Regions from separate parts of the Massilia pseudoviolaceinigra genome, predicted to be linked through region 2. Evidence: predicted binding sites of a transcription regulator. Region 2 holds the regulator's gene; each other region holds the start of a gene.
What was found. The regulator HrcA, encoded in region 2, represses chaperone genes, less so after heat shock. The targets are predictions, from matches to a motif close to TTAGCACTCNNNNNNNNNGAGTGCTAA.
Positions count from the first base shown of each region.

Region 1: a site for HrcA is predicted at 1,089-1,115, ahead of rpoH (RNA polymerase sigma factor RpoH). Genes of this name have one in related genera too.
Region 3: a site for HrcA is predicted at 1,182-1,208, ahead of groES (co-chaperone GroES). Genes of this name have one in related genera too.

Region 1 covers NZ_JAVCWL010000022.1:83,794-86,061, forward strand. The annotation lists gene RBA40_RS21290 (hypothetical protein) at 19-636, opposite strand; gene rpoH (RNA polymerase sigma factor RpoH) at 1,241-2,140, shown strand.
Region 2 covers NZ_JAVCWL010000034.1:19,047-21,314, reverse strand. The annotation lists gene fur (ferric iron uptake transcriptional regulator) at 1-406, shown strand, start outside; gene hrcA (heat-inducible transcriptional repressor HrcA) at 440-1,456, opposite strand; gene RBA40_RS26660 (HAD family hydrolase) at 1,575-2,268, opposite strand, start outside.
Region 3 covers NZ_JAVCWL010000023.1:31,265-33,532, reverse strand. The annotation lists gene groL (chaperonin GroEL) at 1-702, opposite strand, end outside; gene groES (co-chaperone GroES) at 780-1,070, opposite strand; gene RBA40_RS21730 (cell division protein ZapB) at 1,524-1,784, shown strand; gene RBA40_RS21725 (cell division protein ZapA) at 1,781-2,092, shown strand; RNA gene ssrS (6S RNA) at 2,137-2,268, shown strand, end outside.

The DNA of each region.
Region 1 (2,268 bases), on a different contig from region 2:
TGGACTGAATCACGCGCCTCATGGCGCGACCGCCGGCCTCTCTGATGACATAGTCGGATTACGTGGATGTCGCGCCATCGTCAAACACCGCCTGCACGCTGGGCGTACTGAGGCTGCGCTCGAACCACTGTTCAAGCTCTGCCTGAGTGGCCCGGGCGATGCGCTGCGCTGCCGGCGCCGGCAAATCGCCGAACCGGCTGCGCAACAGGCTGCCCAGCATCCGCGAAGTGCAATGACTTGCCCTTCCGCCTTGCCGTCTTCCTTGGCCTTCTCCGCCGACGCGAAGCCCTTTTGAATGCCGATCTCCGCGAGCTGCTCGGCCCACGTTGCAAGTTTGCCTCCCATGTCAGCATCCTCCTCCGCGCTATCAACCATAAACAATTCGGAATTGCCGGTTGCGCGTGCCAGCAAACCGTTTACCCACACCTGGACCGAGCGCCGCAGGCTGGCCTGGGGGGCTTCCTTGAACCATGTCGTCAGCGCAGGCAAGACGTTCGTTGAGACATCGGGAAAGAGTGAAAGGTCAAGCCGGAACAGCAGCGCCAGCAAGCTGGCGGGCGCTTGCATGAGGAGCCCGGCCAGCTCCGCGCTGGCGCTCCAGTACGGCGAGCCGTTGTAGAACACCAGCGGCAGCACCGGCCTAGTTCAAGAGGACAGGCCGGCGGTCGCGCCGCGCGGCGTATTGATTAAGGGGTGTCATTGCCTCCCTTTCCGGTCACCGCCTCCGACGCGGCCCCGCCATACAGATAGTTGTCCTTGTCGTCGCCATCCATGATGATGGGATTCATGCTGTCATTCGAACATGGAGGGAAATGATGTTTTAATTTAAAGATTGCATGTTATCAATGCGCGGCCCTGACGTGTTACGAGCGCATTGCGTGTGTAAACGAACAGAAGCGCCTGACATGATGGGCGACACTGGGACCGGACTCAAATACTGCGCTGGCGCAAATGCATGGCGATCCGGCGCACCGCTAATTTGAGCTGTATCAAGGGGCGAATGGTACCCTCCACTAGAGTGAAGCTTGCTAATTTATGGTTTCCTCGAAGTAATAACATTTCGCTATCACTGCCATAAATTCTCGGCATTGGCACTCAACACGAGAGAGTGCTAATATAGGGTCTTGCATGGCGGGGAATCCCCGAAGCCACCGCTGGCATCAGACCGCAACAGCCGCCCCGGAACCGCATCCGGCCCGGGCATTTGATGATGCAGCACAGACACTCTACGAGGAAATACATGATGACGTTGTCCGCACAATCCGCATTGGTTCCGACCGGCAATCGTGCTTTAGGACTCGGTTTCACCGGCAATCTGGGCAATATCGATGCCTATATCTCGGCGGTCAACCGCCTGCCGATGCTGACCCACGAGGAAGAGATTTCCCTGGCCCAGCGCCTGCAAAAGAATAACGATCTCGCCGCCGCGCAGGAGCTGGTGCTGTCGCACCTGCGCCTGGTGGTGTCGATCGCGCGCGGCTACCTCGGCTACGGCCTGCCGCACGCCGACTTGATTCAAGAAGGCAATATCGGCCTGATGAAGGCGGTCAAGCGTTTCGATCCGGACCAGGGCGTGCGCCTCGTGTCGTACGCCATGCACTGGATCAAGGCCGAAATGCATGAGTACATCCTGAAGAACTGGCGCCTGGTCAAGGTCGCCACGACCAAGGCCCAGCGCAAGCTGTTCTTCAACCTGCGCAGCAACAAGCAGGGCCTCGATGCCATGACCCCGACCCAGATCGATGCGCTGGCCAAGCTGCTCGACGTCAAGCGCGAGGAAGTGATCGAGATGGAAACGCGCCTGTCGGGCCGCGACATCGCGCTCGAAGCGCCGACCGACGACGAAGACGACAAGTTCTCACCGATCGCCTACCTGTCGTCGGACCTGTCCGAGCCGACCAGGGTGCTCGAAGCCGAACAGGTCACGCGCCTGCAGTCCGAAGGGCTGGAAACGGCGCTGGGCAAGCTCGACGCCCGTTCGCGCCGCATTGTCGAAGCGCGCTGGCTGGCCAACGACGACGGTTCCGGTGCCACCCTGCACGCGCTGGCGGACGAATTCGGCGTCTCCGCCGAGCGCATTCGCCAGATCGAAAGCGCTGCTCTGAAGAAAATGAAAGGCGCGCTGTCGGCTTATATCTGAGCCCGCGCACGCCTGGCGCCCCCGCGCCGATGCCGCCTGGTGTAGACTAGGCGGCATTTTTTTCGTCGGTACAAATCGTCAAGCTTGTACAAGCCAATACACTTGATTACATATTTATAATGCGAGTT
Region 2 (2,268 bases):
CAAAGCCAGCGGCCTGAAAGCCACCCTGCCCCGTCTTAAAATCCTCGAGATTTTCCAGAACAGCGAGGTGCGCCACCTGACCGCGGAAGATGTTTACAAGATTTTGCTGACCGATAATATGGATGTCGGCCTGGCCACCGTATACCGCGTACTGACCCAGTTCGAGCAGGCCGGCCTGCTCAACCGCAACCATTTTGAAACTGGCAAGGCGATTTTCGAGCTCAACGCCGGTTCGCACCACGACCACCTGGTGTGCCTCGACTGCGGGCGCGTGGAAGAGTTCTACGACGAAGAAATCGAATCGCGCCAGCACAAGGTGGCGGTCGAGCGCGGCTTCAAGATTGCCGAACACGCGCTGGCGATTTACGGCAACTGCGTCAAGCCTGCCTGCCCCCACAAAACCTGATGCCGGCCTGATGCTGGCAACGCGCGCCGCCGCCTAGGAGTGGCTGAGCGCGTTCGACAGCAGCTTGGCCGTGATGTCCACGATCGGAATGACGCGCTCGTAAGCCATGCGGGTCGGCCCGATCACGCCCAGGGTGCCGACGATCTTGCCGTTGACCTCGTACGGCGCCGTGACCACGCTCATTTCATCCATCGGCACCAGGTTCGATTCGCCACCGATGAAAATCTGCACGCCGGTGGCCTTGCTCGACACGTCCAGCAGCTGCATCAGCCCGGTCTTTTGCTCGAACATGTCGAACATCTGGCGCAGCGACGTCATGTTCGACGACAAGTCCGACACGCTGAGCAGGTTGCGCTCCCCGGAAATGACCATGTCGTCCGACTGGTCGGCCATCGCTTCGCTGCCGGCCTCGACCGCTGCCTGCATCAGGCTGCCCATATCGTCGCGCAACTGGCGCAATTCGCTGGTCAGGCGCGTGCGCACGTCGTCGAACGACAGGCCGCCGTAATTCTGGTTGATGTAATTGGCCGAGCGCACCAGCTGGGCCGGGGTGTAGTCGGCCTCGGTCAGCAGCAGGCGGTTTTGCACGTCGCCGCGCGGATCGACGATCACCAGCAGGATGCGCTTTTCGGACAGGCGCAAAAATTCGATCTGCTGGAACACCGATTCGCGCCGCGGGCTGAGCACCACGCCGGCGAACTGCGACAGCGACGACAGCATTTGCGCCGCGTTGGCGATCATCTTTTGCGGCTGCTGGGCCGGCAGGCGCAGCCGTCCATCGACGGCGTGCTCGTCCAGGTGTTGCACAGTTAACAAGGTATCGACAAAAATGCGGTAGCCGCGCGGGGTCGGAATGCGTCCGGCCGAGGTGTGCGGACTGGCCACATACCCCAGCTCTTCCAGGTCGGCCATGATGTTGCGGATGGTCGCGGGCGAGAGGTCGAGTCCGGAAATTTTCGACAGCGCGCGCGACCCGACCGGCTGGCCGTCGGCGATGTACCGTTCGACCAGGGCTTTGAGCAGCGTTTGCGCACGGGTATCGAGTTGCATGATTCTAGGTGGGGTGCAGTAAGGACAAAGACAAGGACAAGCACAAGTGCTGATCCCCCTTATTATGCACGTTCGCAGGCATGGTGTGCAGTAATGTCGACTGCGCGTCCCGGCCGCCTCAATCGTGCTCGCGCTTGAGCCAGTCGAGCAGCTCGTCGAAACTGCGGCAGATGGCGTCCGGCACCACGCCGTGTTCGAGGTGGCGCGCGCTGCCGGTGCGGTTGAGCCAGACCGCGCGCAGCCCGGCGCGCTGGGCACCCTGCACGTCGAGCAGCACATCGTCGCCCACATACACGCAATCGGCCGGGTCGACCCCGAGTTCCTCGCAGGCGGCCAGGAAAATGGCCGGGTCCGGCTTGGCGCGGCCGAACTGGCTGGCCGCCACCGACACCTTGAAATGGTGCGACAGGCCGATCGCCTGCAAATCGGCATTGCCGTTGGTAACCGAACCGAGCAGGGAGCGGCCTTTCAGGCGCAGCAGCCCGGGCACCACGTCGTCGTAGGGAATGACGGCGTTGCGCGCGGCATAGAAATGGACCATGGCCTGCTCGACCTTGGCGGCATCTTCGCCGGCCGCCTCGAACGCCGACAGCAGGCCGGCGCGGCGCAGGGCGCCCAGGTCGAGCTCGAACTCGGGCTGCTGGGCCAGCAGGGCCAGGCGCGCCTGGCGCAGGGCGTCGATGGTGAAGCGCTCGGCCACGCGCGGCGCGTTGCTGTGCAGCCAGGTGTGCAGGGTTTGCTCGGCTTGCAGGATGACCGGGGCGATCGGCCACAGGGTATCGTCCAGGTCGAACAGGATGGCTTTGGGCCAG
Region 3 (2,268 bases), on a different contig from region 2:
CAGCAGATCGCGGATGTTCGAGATCTTCTTGTCGCACAGCAGGACGAACGGGCTGTCCTGGATGGCAACTTGCTTGTCCGGGTTGTTGATGAAGTACGGCGACAGGTAGCCGCGGTCGAACTGCATGCCTTCGACGATGTCGAGTTCGTCATTCAGCGATTTGCCGTCTTCAACGGTGATAACGCCTTCCTTGCCGACTTTTTCCATCGCTTCAGCGATGCGCTCGCCGATCGAGTAGTCCGAGTTGGCGGAGATCGCGCCAACCTGGGCGATTTCCTTGGTGGTGGTGCATGGCTTGGCGATCTTGGCCAGCTCTTCGACGGTGGCAGCAACTGCCTTGTCGATGCCGCGCTTCAGATCCATCGGGTTCATGCCGGCGGCAACGAACTTCATGCCTTCGCGCACGATGGCTTGTGCCAGCACGGTCGCGGTGGTGGTGCCGTCGCCGGCGTTGTCGCTGGTGCGGGAAGCGACTTCCTTGACCATTTGCGCGCCCATGTTCATGAGCTTGTCTTTGAGTTCGATTTCCTTGGCGACCGATACACCGTCCTTGGTGACGGTCGGCGCGCCGAACGAGCGCTCGAGCACCACGTTGCGGCCTTTCGGGCCCAGGGTGACTTTGACTGCGTTGGCGAGGATATTGACGCCTTCAACCATTTTGGCGCGCGCTGCGTCGCCGAATACTACATCTTTAGCTGCCATGTTTATTTTCTCCGTTGTGCGTAGATTTCTATCGCGTGGAATTCTTAATGAAAGGTGGTGCGCGGACTAGTTGAAGATCACTTGACCAGGACGGCCATGATGTCTTCTTCACGCATCACCAGCAGCTCTTCGCCGTCGACTTTGACGGTTTGGCCGGAGTATTTGCCGAACAGGACGCGGTCGCCGACTTTCACTTCCAGCGCGCGTACTTTGCCGTCATCCTGGACTTTACCGTTGCCGACAGCCAAGATTTCGCCTTGATCCGGTTTTTCAGCAGCTGCGTCAGGAATGATGAGGCCGGACGCAGTTTTGGTTTCCTGGTCGAGACGCTTGACGATAACGCGATCGTGCAATGGGCGAAGGTTCATGCAAAACTCCTTAATATTCAGTGGTTTAGTAGCTATTGGTCAGGACCGCCACAGGCGTTCCCGGTGTTTCAACATGTCTCGCGGTGTTGCCGCGGAGACTAGAAAGAGTTGTTAGCACTCTCTACTAACGAGTGCTAATTATAGGGACGGTCAAGGTGTTTTTCAAGGCGTCCTGTTGACTATTTAACAGACGAGCTTGATCTGGCGCAAACCGCGGGCCCGCCGCAGCACCGTAAACTGGTGAGATCTCAACGCTGCGCGCGAATGCGGTTCCCCGCATCCTGCGTACTTGCCGGCGCCACTTCCGGTTTCCGCCAAGTGAGAAAAGGCGGTAATGAATCGGTCCGGGCGCGGCCGATTCAGCCGGGCCCTATTACATCCCCTTACATCAATCGTCCACCCCTGTTACTGATTCGGTTGACGGACTTTCATTCACACCCCTATAGTTACGGGATGATTTCTGAATTCGACGAACTATCCGAAAAAATTGACCGGCTTGCCGCGTTGACCCTCTCACTTCGCAGCGAGAACGCGCAGCTGCGCCAGACCAATGCCGAACTGCGCCAGTCGAATATGGCGCTGTGCGCCGAAAACGAGGAATGCGTGGGACGCATGCATGAAGTGCAGCGCCGGCTTGAAGCCTTGCTCTCGCAAATGCCCGATCCGAATGCACCGCCTGCATCGCTTGTACAGCATGATGAGGTTGCACAATGACCGAGCTCAATGTCACGATCATGGGAAGCGCGTACCGCCTCATGTGCAAGGAAGGCGAGGAACGCACCTTGCTGGAAGCGGTGAGCTATCTCGACGGCAAAATGTGCGGCTTGCGCGATTCGGGCAAGGTCAAGGGAAATGATCGCATCGCCGTCATGGCCGCGCTCAGTGTGGCCGCTGAATTCCTGTCGGTGAAAACGCCGCAAGGACCGCTTTCCGAAATGTCGATTTTGGAAGTCAAGCAGAAACTCGGCGACATGCACACGGTCCTCGATAACGCCCTGACGCCGCAAGAAAATCTGTTCTGAGGCTAATTTCGTTTGACATGACCGCCCATCGGAGTAAACTCCGTCTCACCCTGCGGTGTTCGCGATTGCCATATATTCCTTGAACCATTTATGTGCACAGGTTGCGGAATTTTGTTCGATGGGAGTGAGCGTCGCTTGTCCGACGAACCCGAAATTGAACTAACTGTGACCGCCTT